3 regions of the Priestia sp. YIM B13489 genome follow, and region 3 is predicted to be linked to each of the others. Evidence: riboswitches for the same ligand, from Rfam matches in the RefSeq annotation. Region 3 holds a riboswitch; each other region holds the start of a gene.
The links. Region 3 has a riboswitch for cobalamin ahead of metE (5-methyltetrahydropteroyltriglutamate--homocysteine S-methyltransferase). Riboswitches for the same ligand answer to the same signal wherever they lie in the genome.
Positions count from the first base shown of each region.

Region 1: linked by a shared signal. The riboswitch ahead of ACFX4W_RS07535 (HoxN/HupN/NixA family nickel/cobalt transporter) and the one ahead of metE (5-methyltetrahydropteroyltriglutamate--homocysteine S-methyltransferase) in region 3 are both predicted to bind cobalamin.
Region 2: linked by a shared signal. The riboswitch ahead of nikA (nickel ABC transporter substrate-binding protein) and the one ahead of metE (5-methyltetrahydropteroyltriglutamate--homocysteine S-methyltransferase) in region 3 are both predicted to bind cobalamin.

Region 1 covers NZ_JBHZOQ010000053.1:304,707-310,773, forward strand. The annotation lists gene ACFX4W_RS07525 (DoxX family protein) at 1-402, shown strand, start outside; gene ACFX4W_RS07530 (M20 family metallopeptidase) at 472-1,635, opposite strand; gene ACFX4W_RS07535 (HoxN/HupN/NixA family nickel/cobalt transporter) at 1,865-2,662, opposite strand; cobalamin riboswitch at 2,796-2,978, opposite strand; gene ACFX4W_RS07540 (organic hydroperoxide resistance protein) at 3,084-3,503, opposite strand; gene ACFX4W_RS07545 (undecaprenyl-diphosphatase) at 3,656-4,249, opposite strand; gene ACFX4W_RS07550 (ABC transporter ATP-binding protein) at 4,396-5,328, opposite strand; gene ACFX4W_RS07555 (ABC transporter permease) at 5,330-6,013, opposite strand; gene ACFX4W_RS07560 (DUF418 domain-containing protein) at 6,049-6,067, opposite strand, start outside.
Region 2 covers NZ_JBHZOQ010000036.1:277,114-283,180, reverse strand. The annotation lists gene ACFX4W_RS03290 (YfmQ family protein) at 1-206, shown strand, start outside; gene ACFX4W_RS03285 (CitMHS family transporter) at 350-1,651, shown strand; gene ACFX4W_RS03280 (GNAT family N-acetyltransferase) at 1,963-2,490, opposite strand; gene nikA (nickel ABC transporter substrate-binding protein) at 2,562-4,103, opposite strand; cobalamin riboswitch at 4,248-4,437, opposite strand; gene ftsZ (cell division protein FtsZ) at 4,440-5,444, opposite strand; gene ACFX4W_RS03265 (tautomerase family protein) at 5,804-6,067, opposite strand, start outside.
Region 3 covers NZ_JBHZOQ010000036.1:69,287-75,353, forward strand. The annotation lists gene ACFX4W_RS02195 (sugar porter family MFS transporter) at 1-1,369, shown strand, start outside; gene ACFX4W_RS02200 (hypothetical protein) at 1,514-1,702, shown strand; gene ACFX4W_RS02205 (metallophosphoesterase family protein) at 1,945-2,820, shown strand; gene ACFX4W_RS02210 (hypothetical protein) at 3,350-3,601, shown strand; SAM riboswitch class I at 3,682-3,792, shown strand; cobalamin riboswitch at 3,872-4,060, shown strand; gene metE (5-methyltetrahydropteroyltriglutamate--homocysteine S-methyltransferase) at 4,210-6,067, shown strand, end outside.

The DNA.
Region 1 (6,067 bases), on a different contig from region 3:
GGTTCACTTATTATTCGTTTAGTATTAGGTTTTACATTTTTAGTACACGGCTTTCAAAAATGGCAAGGCGGGATTGAAAATACAGTAGGGTTCTTCGATAGCTTAGGAATCCCTGGTTTCATGGCATATATTGTTGCAACCATTGAACTTGTAGGTGGGATTCTTATTATTCTTGGCCTAGCAACAAGAGTCGTATCTGCTTTATTTGTGGCAGTTATGCTTGGCGCCATTTTTACAGCCAAGCTTAAAAGCGGATTTGTTGGCGGGTTTGAATTTGATATTGCCTTAATTGCCATGTCTGCTCACTTATTTCTTGCAGGAAGCCAGTTCCTTGCTCTTGATGCAGTGGTATTCAAAAAGAAAGAAACTGCCTTTTCTCTTCAAGAAGAAAGCAGTAAATAAAAAAAGAAAGCTTATACTCTCCCAATATAAGCTTTAAGATTAGTCCCCGCCGTTTAAGGCGGGCTTTTTTTATATTTGCAGCAGCAAATTCGCAAATAAAGAAGAACGCTCGGACAACGTATCAATTTGAATATGTTCATATTCTGCATGTATTCCTTTTCCGCATGCTCCTAATCCATCCAGCGTGGGAACACCAATGGCCGCTGTAAAATTGCCATCACTTCCGCCGCCCACAGCTGCTTCTTCCAATTTCATACCCAGTTTCGCCGCGATTGACTGAGCGCATTCAAATAGCTCTTCCGTTTGTTTAGACTTGACCATCGGAGGACGATTCATGCCTCCCGTTACTTCGAGCTTAATCCCTTTTAAAATGGGTGTTAAATTCAAAATAATATCCGTCATGCGTTTTGCTTCTTCTTCTGTAGAAACACGTAAATCCACGTGCGCTTCTGCATATTCCGGCACTACATTTGTACCGCTGCCTCCCGTAAATGTCCCAACGTTCACCGTTGTACCTTTTTCATAATCTGTTAAGCCCTGCAAGAAAATCACTTGGCGCGCCAGCTCTTCAATCGCATTGATTCCTTCTTTGTGGTGATTACCCGCGTGTGCTGCTCGTCCCCATACTTTTACGGTGAAAATCCCCGCTCCTTTGCGCGACGTTTTTAACGCACCTGAACCCGCCACCGCTGGTTCCGCTACTAGCACTGCTTCACTTCTTTGTGCTTCTTCTTCAATGTATTTTTTAGAAGAAATTGACCCAATCTCTTCATCCGAATTACAGAAAAACACAATTTTTTTATCGAGCGATAAGCCAAGCTCTTGAATCGCTTTAATCGCCCATATAGATTGTACAATGCCGCCTTTCATGTCTAAAATTCCCGGACCATACAGCTTGTTTCCCTCCGTTCTTAGACTCAGCCTTCCCTTTTCCCATACCGTGTCAAAATGACCGATAATTAAAAGCTGCTTTTCTCCTTCTCCAATCGTAAATTTCAAGTGGTTTCCTACTTCTTTTTCTTCTATGATTTCGTACCCTACCCCTAACCGCTTTTGAAACAGCTGCGTTAAATACATTCCACACTGATCTACTAACTCTTTACTGTAGGACGGTGATTCTTTTTTCACAAATCCAATTAAATCTTCAAGCATATCTTGTTCGTGTTCTTTTAAATAACTAAACACGCTTTGTTCTACCATTACCTGACTCAAATCAATTCCTCCTCCAAACAACCCCTGCTGCTTGCATTAAATGCTTTTATTTATTTTACGTATAACTATGTTCTACGTTTCACATAACGACCTTAAATTATCCTTAATTATAATGGTTTTCAGACAATTTTCCATCCTTTAAATACAGATAATACTTTAACTTATTCATAACCGACCGAAAATAGCCATAAACTTCAACAAATTCATACAAAAAAGCTTCAATCTTCAACAGATTAAAGCTTTCGTTTGACTAATTGACATTTATTTTAATATTTTTTCCTTTTGACTTCACACTCACAAAAACAAACATAGACACTAAAAAAATAAACAGAATAACGCCAACCATTTCAAAGTTTACTTCGGCCCATGGGTTAAAGAAAGTGAATGCTAAATAGAACGACACACCATACGCGAGGACAACAATAACCCAGCCCATCAAGCGGGAAGCAGATTGTCCAAATTTACTCGATTCATTCACCATTTTATGTACAATCATCGAATCGATTGTATCTGTAAGCATCATGCCAAACATAAACACTAGTCCCAACAAAAGCGGCGTATACTTGCCTGCGTTCCCTGCAGCTAGAGACCACACGGCCGTTTGACTGACCGTTTCGGCTGCTAAAGCGAACAATGCCCCTACAAGAATAATTAAAAAAGGATTCGTTGTTCCTTTTGCGATTTTCGGAATAAACTTCCCTTTTAATCCGCTCAGCTGAAACTCTTCTTCTTTATTTTTAGTTCGAAGCAAATGATATGTGTTTAATGTTCCAATCAGAAAGAGAGAGATAATGGATACCCAAGATGCAAAATGATCGAAATATGAAGGAAACGTAAAATTCTTCATCACCACGCCCAGCACCCCGGCCGTGACGGCCACCATTCCTCCATGACCTAGTGAAAACAGCGTTCCAACCCACGGGGCAAAACGGCTGCCCATTCTCCAATTATATCGGGTCTGGCCATCAATAAAAGCTAAGTGATCTGCATCCAATCCGTGCCTGATTCCTAATAAAAAGACAAGTAAAAAAACTGATAAACCTTCCATTTCCTACACTCCTTTTTTTAAAATAAAACGTAAAAAAGCCTCAATTCTATAGAAATTGAGGACGTGTCGGCATATGAAAATAAACAGCAATTGCTCACTGCGTACCTTGATACACCGCCTCTTTCCTAGAAGAGTCAAGTGTACAGAATAGGTAGGTCTCCTGGCTTGAGATCATCATTTTCTACCGCCTTCCCCATTTTGAGTGACGATAAGATAGAAAACTCCCTGCTTACAGTGGCTGGACCGCTCGAGATTTGCACTCGATTCCCTGTTACCTCTTACGCTATGTAAGAGCACCTAAACTGTGCGAATGATTCATTTTCTTCCTCATTATACTAGTACCGCTTACAAATGAATAGAGAAAATTCAAATAAAAAAGCCCTGCTAAGCTTTACATGCTTAGCAGGGCTTTTTAGAGCAATTAAACTACTTCTATCGTTACGTCTACGTTGCCGCTGATTGCTTTTGAATACGGGCAGTATGAATGAGCTAGGTCTACATATTTTTTCGCTGTTTCTAAATCTAAGCCTTCGATATGTGCTTCAAGCGCTACTTCAATTTTCACTCCTTGATCAGCTTTATCAGGAAGCAGCTGAACAGTAGCTTTTACTTCACTGCTTTTGATTTCTACGTTATGTTTTTTCAACATAAATTCTAACGCGCTGTTGAAACAAGCACTGTATCCAGCTGCAAACAGCTGCTCTGGGTTTGTTGCTGTTGTTGCTTCTCCACCAAGCGCTGGAGGTGTTGCAACGTCTAAGTTAAAGATGTTATCTAAAGAGTGAACTTCTCCTGTTCTTCCACCTGTGTTAACGACTGTTGTTTCATATAAAGCTTTCATGTATAAACCTCTCCTCTTTTTCATTAATTTTATTAAAAGTTTTTTATTTATCGTTTCTATGATTTAATTGTACACAATTTAATTTTAAAAAACAAGTATTAAATACGTTAAAAATTTCCCAATAAAAAAAGCCGCGTATTTGCGACTTTTTCTTAATAATATTGAGACTGTTCGTCATAAGCTGATTTTCGAAAAATAGACAAGTTGGTAATGGACCTCATCAGTTTCGTATTAAAAATAACATAATGAATAAACAGCGCCAGCACGCAGCCTAAAACGGCTCCTGTTAACACATCGAATGGATAATGAACGCCAACCCATACGCGTGAAAAGGCAATGAGTACGCCCATGACAACCCACATGCGTCCTGAACGTTTGAAATGCAGCCAAATGGTAAAAGTGATAACTAATGCAGATGTAGCATGATCGCTTGGAAATGAAGAATTTGCGGCGTGATCAACAAGCTGATTCACGTGGTGAGAGATAAACGGACGATCTCGATAAGCAAATAAACTAATCACTTTATTGATAATGACTCCTGTGGCACAAGCACACAAAGCTTGAAATGCTACAACACGGCTGCCGTTTTTATTAATAAGTAAAAACAAGCCGAGTAAAACGATAAGTACATACTGGGCATAATCTGCAAAGAATACCATCAGCGAATCTAGAGGCTTTACGTGTGAGGCATACTGATTCACCGCGTGGAAGATGGTATAATCTACTGAATTAATAGCTGATAACATAATCGAAATCCTTTCTTATTTTTAAATGTCATTAGCTATCTTATCAGTTTCTTGAGAAAATGAACATGTTTTTGTCAGAAGCTTCCTAACTGGTATTTATAAATAATGTATTCAGACTGAGTAGTAAACCAACGGACTTTCGCCCATTAACTCACCTGTGAGTGATCCACAATATTTTTTTGCAAAAAGATTTCCTCTAAAGAAGGTTCTTCGACGTGAACTTGATAAATGTCGATGCCGCATTGAATCAATTCGCGAATAATAAGAGGAATATTTCTTTCTTTTTGAAGCATCACTTTTGTGTACATGTGATGGTATTCAACTTCGGGACTCAACGTACGGAAAAACTGTTGAATATATTCTTTATGGCTGCTTGGGTAGGGATCATGTTTAATCATCACCGTTTTTTTCGCTTGATATTGAAAGCGCAGCTCTTCCATTGTACCTTCTATTAAAATGACCCCATTTTTCATAATCGCTACACGTGTACAAATCTTCTCAACTTCATTTAAATTATGAGACGTCATAAAAATTGTCTTGCCTTGATTTTGGAGTTCTCTTATTAGTTCATGAATGTGAAGAGCAGATTCAACATCTACTCCAGAAGTTGGTTCATCTAAAAAGATAAGATCTGGGTCTGCTACAATTGCTTGAGCAATTCCTAACTTCTTTTTCATTCCAAATGAAAACTTTCCAACTTTCTGATGCTCATGTCCTTCTAATCCTACTTTCTTCAGTACAATACTACAGTGTTCTTTCGAAAAACGATGGCCGTTTATCTTTAAAAAATAGCGCAAATGATTGAGCGCTGTCATCTCATCATAAAAGTTAGCATAGTCAGGAAGCACACCTATTTTCTTCTGAAGCTCTAAATCAATATCACTCTGTCCCAGCAGCGTAAATTCTCCTGCTGAAGGAAATGAAACGCCGGTAAGCATATTAATAAATGTAGACTTTCCTGCTCCGTTTCTTCCTAAAAATCCGTAAATTCCCCCTTGTGGTACCTGTAAATTAATACCGTTAACAACTGTTTTAGATCCATATTTTTTAGTTAATTTACTTGTTTCAATAGCATACATATTATACTTCTCTCCTTTTAAAACTCCAAAGTGCCGTACATAAACAAAGTGCTGCAAAAATAAGAAGAACTGTTAGATACCCTTTCTCCAGCTTTAAATAGTAGTAGGGTGTCACATACTTAAACCATGCAATGTACGCTTTTGATGAAAATATGCTCCACACGCTCAGTACCGGTAGAACAAACGATAAAATAATTGATAAAAACATAGTATGAGTTGGGCTTGGCATTAAAGCTGAAAGCATTAAAACAAATGAAATGATACAAACGGTGAATAGCAGGCACTCTAAAAATATATAAAAAGAAAAATGATGCGAAATAAACACAATCAGTAGAAATGAAATAGAGATACAAACAAGCCAGAAACAGCAAATACCTAAGAATTTTCCTAGTACAATACGCTCTCTTGATGTTTTGGTAACTAAAAACCTTGCTGTTCTTGTTTTAATTTCTTGATTAATAACATTATGAGAAAGACTTGAAATAAATAAAGGTCCGAACCCGAGAAGCATCACCAAAATTCCCCCGTTGGCTCCATCTTGAATCTGTGCACTCGTCAGTTGACCTCCAAGTTGACTAACTATATGGGCTATTCCATAGGAAGCACCGCATACGATTAAGATAACGATAATTGATTTAATACTTTTAAATAAGCTTTGAAACTCTTTTACACTAATAGCCCACATTTTTAAAATCTCCTTTTAAATAAATTTGACTGCTATCATCCAACAAAAGGATGA
Region 2 (6,067 bases), 210 kb from region 3:
GAAATAAGGACTATTATAAACACCTAGAAGACAGTGAAACTCCACTGGTTATCGATACGAAAAAAGGAAAAAAAGATGTTCGATTATGCGTATACAGTTATGATGATCATGTCGATGTCGTAAAACAGTATAAAAAGAAAATTATTGCTTACAGCCTGCTGTCTGATCACCTTCAAAAGCAGTCCATAACAGCTGACCTAGCTTAAACCAGTCGCCTATAAGGCGGCTTTTTTGGTTTTTAGTTTTAGTTTGAAGCTATCTTATTTAAAAATACCAAACTTTAACAGTAATTCTAATGCTATAATGTAAATTAATATAATTTTCTAACTCTTATAAGAGGTGATGGATAATGCTTTCTTTGTTAGGGTTTGGAATGATTGCGACTTTTCTATTTCTTGTCATCAGTAAACGCTTGTCCGTGGTTGTTGCTTTTATTTTTGTCGCTATCCTCTTTGGTATAATTGGAGGTTTTAGTGCCCATATGGGCGATATGATGATGAATGGTATTTTAAAAGTAGCTCCTACGGCCATTATGATCGTTTTTGCTATTTTATATTTTGGACTAATGATTGACGTCGGTTTATTTGATCCTATGATTTCTCGTGTCCTAAACATTGTGAAAGGCGATCCTTTAAAAGTCGTAATGGCAACTGCCGTTATTACAATGCTTGTTGGCTTGGACGGAGACGGCTCTTCTACATTTTTAATTACAGTTTCCGCCTTGCTTCCTTTGTACACAAAACTGGGAATGAACCGACTAATACTGGCTTGTGTTATTAGTTTAAGCGCAGGTGTTATGAATATGATTCCTTGGGGAGGTCCTCTCGTAAGAGCCGCAGCAAGTTTGCAATTAGAAGTATCAGATCTATTTAACCCTCTTATTCCAGCTATGGCAGCGGGATTGATGTGGACTTTATTTTCAGCATATCTACTCGGAAAGAGAGAGAAAGCGCGCTTAGGAACCATTCATTTAAAAGGTTCATCAATGGCTTTTGCTGAACAGCTTTCAGTTCATGAGACCCCTGGGAAGCCACCTAGACTCTTTTGGTTTAATGCCTTATTGACACTGTGCTTAATGACTCTCTTGGTCGTAGACATACTCCCTATTCCTATTTTATTTGCTATTGCTTTTGCCATTGCTTTATTTGTTAATTTTCCTCATCCAAAAGAACAGCAGGAAAGAATCTTAAGTCATGCAAACAGCTTTGTAATGGTTAGTACGTTGGTTTTTGCAGCCGGAATCTTTACAGGCGTTTTTACAGAAACAAAAATGATGGATGCCATGGCTAATACCATTGTCAGCCTCACTCCTGAATGGCTGGGCTCTCACCTTCCCTTAGTTGTAGCAATAACGAGCCTTCCTCTTAGCTTTGTATTTTCACCTGATGCTTATTATTTTGGCATTTTACCTGTTATTAGCCATACAGCAGCTAATTTTGGTGTAGACCCTGTAGAAATAGGACGAGCAGCTTTATTGGGACATTCCACAACTGGGTTTCCCCTATCTCCTTTAGTACCCGCTACTTTCATTCTGATTGGGCTGGTTGAAGTAGATTTCGGGGAGCATCAAAAGTTTCTTTTCAAGTGGGCCTTTGGAACAACTATTGTGATGACAATTACAGCCATTTTAACGAATGCTATTTCCTTTTAGACTCTACCATAAAAAAGGAAGCCGACTACCATAAGGCAATCGGCTCACACATGTAGGATATTGATTTAACACTAACAAAGTACAACACAACATTAGTAATTATATAATATATTTCATTATTTTGAAAGCGATTTCATAGATATTTTTAAAAATATTTTGTTATTTGTTTTTCGTAGAAAAAAACCACGTTTCAGCCAATTCGAAACGCGGTTCTTTTCTGTAAGGACTTGCCCTACAGGCTATAAATGTAAGTACGCTCATTATAGCATGAGCTCTTATCTAGATTCTATGGTAATTACTGTATAATATCGTTACATTACGACCGGTTGTATTTTTCTGTCCATGTGCAGCGTATTCCATGGCTCATCCTGTTCAGCAAGCCTTTCGATAAAATCTTGTGAAGTCCAGAATGGAATAGCCCCCGGTAAAAAAGGATGAGTATGCAGATACAACGTGTCATAAAAATGACTTTGAGCAAATTGTTCCACTGCCTTTAACAGCTGCTGTCCAATGCCTAGACGCCGGTATGCTGGATCGACATAGCATTTTACAATCTCGGCTGCAGTTTTATGTTCATATCGCTTTTTTAATGCATGAAACCTTCCATCGTAAGCGTATAAACCAATTGTTCCAATTACTTGTTGATTTTCCGTGACAGCTGCAAAAAAAGCAGCGCCTTTCGCTTGAACATAATATTCATTAAAATGAAGCAAATCCACAGGAAGCTGATTTTTTTCCATCATAGGAAATAGCTCATTCCGCATATTCATGACAAACTGAATCACTTCAGCATCCTTTTCTTTTACTTCTTTAATTTGATACATTGGTACTTCTTGCACGTTTACTGTCACATCCTTTGATCTATCATTGTATACTTTCTCTTTTTCCTATAGGAACAACACAATATTGACTATGGCGTTACGTCTAAATGCTGAGTCAGCATATAATACTCGCTTGGATTTGTGGTCCAGTTTTTCACCTTTTGATTATAAGCAACAACAATGTTTGGATGTACAATCGATGACGTCAGCATTTCTGCATTAATCAAAGCGGTTGCTTGCTTAGCTAACTGATCTCGCTTTGCGTCATCTACGGTTAAATTTAACTGCTGAATCATTTTTGTTAGCTTCTCATCATCAATCCGGCTGGCATTTAAACCACCGCCCGGCAAATAGTTCGTACTTAAATAATAGCTTGCATCTCCTCTAGGTGCAGTGATAAGACTGTACAGTGCTAAATCCCAATCGTCTTTTGCCATTACATATTCATCGCTGTCCTCAACGAGATGAATCTTAATAGTAATTCCTAACTCTTTCGCATTAGACTGTATAAGCTGAGCAATCAAAGGAAGTTCTGGCAGAGAGCTGTATGTGACAAGAGAGAGCGATAATGGCTTTCCATTTTTGATTGTTTTGTCATTTTTAATTTGATAGCCTGCTTTCTCTAAATATTTTTTAGCAGATGGCATACCTCTTTGCTCATTAGCATTATTATCAGCAAAAGGAAATTGGGATAAAAATGGACCTCGAGCTGCTGCCGCTTGATTGTTCATGATGCTGCTGACAATTTCTTTTCGGTTCAGTAAGGTATCGATAGCTTTTCTTACATTTTCGTCTTTTAATGCGTCATTGGTTTGATTATAAAGTAATAAATGTGTACGCACACTGGGTACTCCACTTACCTTAAAAGACGGATCTGTTTGTAAAGTGCCCAAACTTTCTAAAGGCGGACGATAAATAATATCGGCTGTTCCGGACTGAAGAGCCGCAACTCGCGCATTAGCATCTTCGTTAAATGCAAAGATCGCATTTTTCAATTTTACTTTCCCATTCCAATAATGTTCATATCTTTCTAACTTCACTTGATTTCCTTGATCGAAAGTCAAAACTTGAAATGGACCTGTGCCAATAGGCTTCTTAGCTATATTAGAAACATCAACATCTATAATAGCTGTGTTTGGATGCACTAACTCAGAAGGAAATTTAGGCATTGGTTCTTTTAATGTAATTGTCAGCGCATGACCGTTCGCTTTGATTTCTTTAATATTTAAAGCGTTTTTCATCGCATAACTTTGATCTATCGTTCTTTGAAGAGAAGACTTAACGGCATTTGCATCTAGCGCTTTACCATTTTGAAACGTAATATTCTTTCTTATCGTAAATGTCCACGTAAGACCGTTATCTTCCGTTTTCCACTTTTCAGCAAGCCAGGGCTTTATTTTTAAATCATTGCTGATTTTAACAAGCGTCTCCCCTACTCCCGCACGAACTGCTGTATAATTATCATCCGTATGAGGATCAAGCGTTGCAGATGTAAAATTAAATAAAAACGTCACACTTTTATCCGTTTTCTTTCTTTCTTTTATACTTATGCTCTCTTCATTAGGAGCGCAAGCAGTGAGGCAAAGTAACACAAGAAATATCATAGATACGAGTTTTTTATTATTTATCATTGATTTTTCCACCTTCTATTTTAATACACAAAAAAAGCACTTCTAAAAAGAAGTGCTTGTCTTCAAAACAAATTCAGATAAACGTATCCCTTGTTTATCTTATTTTTGATTCTGCCAAAACACCTCCCTATCCTCGTAGGTTATTGTGTGCTGCGATTTATGGCAGGTCTCCTGGCTTCAAGTCATTGCCTTATACCGCCTTCCCGTCTCTAAATAGACAGTGGCTTTTTGACATAAGGCTCCTTGTTACAGTGGCGGGACCGCTCCGGATTTGCACCGGATTCCCTTTTAAGGCAATTGAAAAACAATTGCCACCATAAAAACTGGTTATTTAATTTAGTAGCGTGCTCTTGAAACTCTAGAAGTAGAAGCTGATGGTGAAACATCTTCATCATCAAATCCAGTAGCAATAACGGTTACCATCATTTCGTCCTTTAAATCTTCATTAATCACGGACCCAAAAATCATATTTAAGTCCTGATCAGAAGCAGACGTGACAATATCTGCTGCTTCCTGTACTTCGTAAAGACTCAGGCTGCTGCCGCTCGTAATGTTCAACAGCACGCCTCTTGCTCCATCAATCGATGCATCTAGCAGCGGACTAGAAATCGCTTTTTTCGCTGCTTCAATTGCCCGGTCTGATCCAGAAGCTCGTCCGATACCCATAAGCGCAAATCCTTGATTAGACATGATTGTTTTTACATCAGCAAAGTCAAGGTTAATCAGCCCCGGAACAGCGATTAAATCTGAAATACCTTGAATACCTTGGCGAAGAACATTATCTGCTTCACGGAATGCTTCAAGCATAGGCGTCTTTTTATCGACAATTTCAAGCAAGCGGTCGTTTGGAATCACAATAAGGGTATCTACCGATTCATTCATCGCAGTAATACCGCCTACTGCTTGCTTCGTACGTTTATTTCCTTCAAACTTGAACGGGCGAGTGACTACTCCAATTGTTAAAGCATTTAGTTCACGGGCAATTTGGGCAATAACCGGAGCTGCTCCAGTACCGGTTCCTCCGCCCATGCCAGCTGTTACGAATACCATATCTGCGCCTTGCAGTACTTCTTGAATTTGTTCTCTGCTTTCTTCGGCTGCTTCTCTTCCCACTTCTGGATTAGCTCCTGCACCTAATCCTCGCGTTAAGGCCGCACCAATCTGCATTTTCACATCTGCTTTAGATAAGTTAAGCGCCTGAGCATCCGTATTAACGGCGATAAATTCTACTCCTTGTACACCGTGTTCAATCATACGGTTAACGGTGTTATTTCCTCCACCGCCGACCCCAATTACTTTAATTCGCACTAATGGCGATACATCTGCATCAAATCCAAACATTCTAAGTTCCTCCTCAATGATCAAAATTACTTTCTCTTATTATCCGAAAAAACACGTGAAGAACCTTTTACTCCTATGTTTAACGCGTAACTGTTCTTTTGTTTTACAGATTTTATACACTTCTCTTTTAACCTTTAAATCTTTACATCTTTATGTAAATTTATTGTTGTTCTAAAATTAGTACGCCGAACTCTTTTATGGTTTTTCCACTCAAAATGGCATATAAGCTTATTGTATCATTCATTTGACAGATGTCTGTATTTAATTTTGAGTAAGATGTGACTAAGAGAATAATATTTTTATAGACAAAATGAGAAAAAGCCCTTAGAAATAAGGGCTTCTCTAGATAATAAACCGTTTTATAATTTCCCAGTTAAGAATTGAGCCTCTCCCATGCCAAAGCTCCAGTCAGCATTACCGTTTTCAACAATCGAAATCATAATGTCGTTTGGCTGAATGCCGCAACTCTCTCCAAGCTCTTTTACAATTAATCTGTAAAGTGCTTGCTTTTGCTCTTCTGTTCGCTGTTTACTCGTTACACTTATAATAACCAAATCCTTGCTTCTCTCAAAGCCAAGACCTGTATCTTCAATAATCATTTCATGAGCAGGATGCTGATGTAC
Region 3 (6,067 bases):
ATCAAGTAAGTTTATCTTCTTCTTCGGCTCATTTGCCGGTATTTTATTCGGTTATGATATTGGGATTATTGCTGGTGCAGAAGGTCATATCCGTGAAGCGTTTCATTTGAGTCCGCTCTGGCTGGGGATTGTGGTTTCGTCGCTAATGGGAGGAGCAATTATCGGTTCCATTTTAAGCGGATTATTAGGCGATAAGTTTGGAAGAAGAAAGTTAATTTTAATTTCGTCGATCATCTTTCTTTTAGGATCCATCGGTTCCGCGATTGCACCAGAGGAAATTACGTTAACGATTGCGCGCGTCTTTTTAGGTACAGCAGTAGGAACGGCTTCTTCTTTAGTTCCTGCCTATATGTCAGAAATCGCACCCGCTCATATTCGCGGGAAGCTTTCAGGTTTAAATCAGCTAATGATTGTAATTGGATTATTATTAAGCTATATCGTAGCCTTTATTTTTGAGCCGGTTCCAAACAGCTGGCGATTAATGCTTGGCAGCGCCGGTATTTTTGCAATTGTATTATGCATCGGTATGATCAAGCTTCCAGAGTCGCCGCGCTACTTAATTAAAAATGGAATGCCAGATAAAGCGCGTGAAGTGCTGCGTACGCTTCGCCGCTCAACAGCTGAAGTAGAAGCTGAAGTGTCTGAAATTGAAAGCGTAGCTGTGCATGAACAATCAGGCATTAAGCAGCTGTTTCAGAAAAAGTTTCGTCTAGCTTTAATTATCGGCGTCGGAATGGCAACTTTTCAGCAGATTCAAGGCTCAAACTCAATTGTTTATTATGCAACAAGCATTGCTCGTCAAGTTGGTTTAGCCCCGCAGGTAGCTGCTGGTTTTACGGTTATTGTTGGGGTAATCTTTGTCGTGACAACACTTATTTTTCTGCAGTTTGTCGATAGATTCAACCGCCGTACCATTCTTACGATTGGCGGCGCGGGTATGGCTCTTTCATTTTTTACACCGGCTATTCTAGGAGCGTTAGGCGTTAATGAAGTCGTTGTTAACTGGGTTACGTTAATTGCTCTTTGCTGCTTTATCCTTTGCTATGCGTTTTCTTGGGCGCCGCTTACGTGGATTATTGTAGGAGAAATTTTCCCGCTTTCTGTACGCGGCATCGGTGCTGGGATTTCATCTGCTTTTAACTGGACGGGATCGCTGGCAGTAGGGCTTGTGTTCCCTATCTTAGCTGATCAGTTTAGTTTGGGCGTTATCTTTTCAACGTTCGGGATCATTTGTATTCTCGGTTTATTCTTCATACGCTTTGTAGTTGTTGAAACAAAAGGACGTAGCCTAGAGCAAATTGAAACGGACATGGCAGCTCGTTCTGGAAGAAATTCTGTAAGTCCAGTTGAGCGTAATAAATATGTTTAATTGTCGTAAATGTTTTAAATGTAAGATGCTGAGATAAAAGTATTTTAGCTGAAGTGAAAAACGAACCACTAATCAAACACTTTGATTAGTGGTTCGTTTTTTTATGGTGAACGCAGGTTTCAGCTGTTTCGTTTCTTCTAGCAGTTGATTCGAGAGCAAGGCGAAGACTCCTGCGGGACAAGCGGAACAGATGAGACCCCGCAGGCGCACAAGCGACGAGGAGGCTCATCGGCCGCCCGCGGAAAGCGAAGCCTTGCACGGAAATCAACTGCGGGGGAACAAGCGGTTCAGCTCATGTCGGCCTTTGTTTGTCCCCAGCCTCTTTCTTATTAGTAGATACAGAGAGTTCATCTTTTACCCTGTCCTATTAGTGCCTAATAAAATGGAAAGATAGGTTAGCTTATCATAATGTAGACTTTAATAGATATTCATAACTAGCAATTTCTAAAACGAAAGCTAAATGTGCGTTCTGCTTACAAGAAGGTAGTGACCATCATCAACAAATTCTCATATAAATAAGTAAGCTTGTTTACTTTTAACTAAATTTATTTATTAATAGGGGGATTAACTAGTTGATGAATTTGACGCTTCATGAACGTTCTGAAAAGTTATTAAAGCAAAGAATTAAACAATTAAATCCGAGAGATCCATTTAACTTTGTTTTTATGGGAGACAGCAGAGGTGACGGACCAAACGATAATTGTTTCACGATGAGCGGTGAATTTGAGCTTGTGTTAAAAAAGGCGGTGGAATTGAACCCGCTGTTTATTATTCATGGGGGAGACACCGTCTATACAGGGAAAAAAGAGTATTTGGAGCACTTTGTTAAGGTTGTTGAAAAAATCGCCCCGAACATTCCTATGTTTGTATGCGTAGGGAATCATGATGAACTGTACCTTGATGAAAGCAATCTCGAAAACTTCAGAGCCACTATCGGAAAAGTACACTGGGTCATTGATATTCCTGTCTTCAACTTCCGGTGCATCGCATTAAATAATGTCATCAGTCCCAAGAATAAAATATATGGATTTACAGATAGAGAGCTGAATTATTTAGAGCAGCAGCTAGAGGATGCTCCTCGTAATACCGTTGTAGCTATGCATGCGCAGCCAAATATTGGCCGGTGGTCAAATCTTGAAGGGTTTCCTGTAACGACTCCTCAAAGTCAAGAATTTTTTGATTTAATTCAAGAACACCGCGTGAAAAAAGTGTTAGTCAGCCACGTGCATGCGTATGACGAGCAGTTTATTAGAAAAAACAGAAACGGGTCGTTTACGCTTGGAAGAGGCACTGATTTTGTATTGTCAGGAGGCGCCGGCGCTCCCCTTGATTTTGAGCCGCCTTTAATTTTAAATAATTATAATTTTACGGAATTTTTTGTAAGCAGGTACGACATTTTAGGTCCTCTTCTTTGGAAGGATTTTGGACGACCTCGAAGAAATTGTTTGTAAAAACAAGAAAGTAGAAAGCTAGGTTCAAAAAAAGAGGCTGGAACAAAAGGGTTTTAGACGAAGTGAAACGAATCATCGATCAAGATGTGTGATTAGTGGTTCGTTTTTTTGTTAAGGCAAACGTAGGTTTCATGTGTATAGGTCTTTCTAGCAGGTGATTGGAGGACAAGACGAAGACTCCTGCGGGAAGCGAAGTCTTGTACGGAAATCAACTGCGGTGTCACAAGCGATTCAGCTCATGTATTCCATTTGCCTTTAGAGTGGATTCATTTGGTGATGTCTCAACCTCTTTTGGAAAAATGTGCATAACTCTTAACGAAACCTTGTAGCAGAAGGCTCAGTCAAACGTTATAATAGATAATGAATGATGATATATTCTCTATATTTGTCATATATTTGTATTACATATGTAATTAAAGAAAAACATTCACTTGATATACTGTTTAATGACTTAACTTTATCTTAAAATTTACAGTGAAATGCCTGTTTATAGAGGCTTAGAACATACACAGCAAATGGAGGAGCAATCATGGCAAACGAAAAGATGCAAGAAGGACTTGATCGTTTTATCAAGGAAGATTTAAATGACCTTTTAGGTAGACTGTTCCCCTTAATGGACCGGGAGTGTGCCGAAGAAAAAAGAAAGCTTATCGAAACAGCGGTAGAGTACATTTATTCGTCAGGATATCACCAAGGGGCAAAAGATTTAATCGAAACGCACCGAAAAGATGATTACAAATTGTTAAGGCAAAAGTTAGCGTCAGCGCCTCCTAAAAACTAATTTTTTTGAAATTTCTTTTGACAGCATAAATGTAAGGTGTTAAGATGACTCTACATTCAAAATATTATAAACAATTAAAACTCTTATTGAGAGAGGCGGAGGGACTGGCCCTGTGAAGCCCGGCAACCATTTAACATTCTTGTTGAAAAGGTGCTACATCCTGCAAAGCGTACAGCTTTGAAAAATAAGAGAGGATTTCATAGATACTATGCCTCTCTATTCGTGATAGAGAGGCTTTTTATTTTATGTGAATATGTTTTGAATGAACAATTTTATAAAAATGCATCAGGTGCTGTGTAACGAATGTACGCAGCTTAAAAGGGAAGACCGGTGAAAAGCCGGCGCGGTCCCGCCACTGTAATGGGGAGCAACTTATTAACCACTGTTTCATGTTGAAATGGGAAGGGATAGGAAGCGATGAACCTAAGTCAGGAGACCTGCCTGTTGTATGCACTTAAGCTCTACGGGATATAGAGAGGAGTGAGGAATACGTGTTGAGAAAAACAGGCTATCTCAACTTTAGTTAAGTATGCGTATCATCTCTCTTTTCATTTCGAAAAGAGAGATTTTTTAGTTTACCGATAAAAAATATACAGGGAGTGGAAAAAATGAGCAGTGTAAAAAGTTCAAACTTAGGTTATCCAAGAATTGGTGAAAAACGAGAATGGAAAAAAGCGCTTGAGCAGTTTTGGGCAGGAAAACTAGAGAAAGATATCTTTTTGCAGGAAATTGAGTCTCTTCGTCTAGGGCATTTAAAAAAACAGCGTGACGCAGGAATTGAATTGATTCCAGTCGGCGATTTTAGCTTATACGATCACGTGTTAGATACAGCCGCTATGTTTGGTCTAGTGCCAAAGCGCTTTGATTATGACGGGGGACCGGTATCGCTTGAAACGTATTTTGACATCGCGCGAGGAACAAAAGGTGCGGTAGCTTCTACGATGACAAAATGGTTTAACACAAATTATCACTATATCGTACCAGAGCTTGAGGAATGTACGCCGGCACTTGTAGAAAATCGCCCGCTTCAATTTTACAAAGAAGCAAAACAGAAGCTGAATATTGAAGGCAAGCCCGTTATTTTAGGTCCAGTAACATTTGTGAAGCTGTCAAAAGGATATAAAAAAAGTGAGTTTAAAGAAGTAGTTGAACAATTTGTTCCGCTTTATGCAACTATCTTAGCGGAGCTGCAAGCAGAAGGAGTAGAGTGGGTACAAATAGATGAGCCGGTTTTAGCTACAACGCTATCAAAAGAAGACCTGGCGCTTTACAAAGAAGTCTATCAAGCTTTGAAGGAAGCAGCACCGAATGTAAAAGTCATTTTACAAACGTATTTTGACAGCGTTGATTACTATAAAGAAGTCGTGTCTCTTCCTGTTGAAGGAATTGGTTTAGACTTTGTGCATGACCGAGGCGAAAATCTCACTGCCCTTAATAAATATGGTTTTCCAACTGATAAAGTGCTGGCAGCAGGAGTGATTGACGGACGAAACATTTGGCGTGAAAATTTGGACGAGCAGCTTTTAACGATCAGTGAAATTGAAGAAGCCGTATCAAAAGACCGTTTGATTCTTCAGCCTTCATCAAGTCTGCTACATGTTCCTGTCACGGTGAAAAATGAAGAGACGATTGATCCAGTATTGAAAAATGCGCTCTCTTTTGCAGATGAAAAGCTAAAGGAAATTACGCTGTTAACAAAAGCGGTGCAGCAAGGAAAAGAAGCAATAGAAGAAGAAATAAGCGTAAGCAAGCAGGCAATTCAAGCATTAAATGGATCATCTTTTCGAAATTGTCAAGATGTGCAAAAAGAGCTGAAGCAGCTGCACAGCTATAAAGCAGAGCGACAAGCGCCGTTTGACGTACGTCAGCGCGTTCAGCAAGAAGCGTTTCAACTGCCGCTTCTTCCAACGACCACGATTGGAAGCTTTCCGCAAACAAAAGAAGTGCGAAAAGAGCGTCTAAAATGGCGTAAAGGCGAGTTAAGCGATGAAGCATATGAAGCGTACATTAACGAGGAAATAAAAAAATGGATTGAAATTCAAGAAAACATCGGCTTAGATGTCCTTGTGCACGGAGAGTTTGAGCGTACGGATATGGTCGAATACTTCGGTGAGAAATTAGGAGGCTTTCAGTTTACGAAGTTTGGCTGGGTGCAATCTTACGGTTCTCGCTGCGTGAAGCCGCCGCTTATTTACGGAGATGTATCGTATGAGCAGGCGATGACGATCAAAGAAACGGTCTACGCACAGTCTCTAACAAATAAGCCGCTTAAAGGAATGCTGACGGGTCCGATTACGATTTTAAACTGGTCGTTTGTGCGTGATGATATCCCGCGCTACGACGTCGCAAATCAAATTGCGCTTGCTCTTAGAAAAGAAGTAGAAGCACTTGAAAGTCAGGGCATTTCAATGATTCAAGTAGATGAACCGGCGCTGCGTGAAGGACTGCCGTTAAAACGAGAAAACT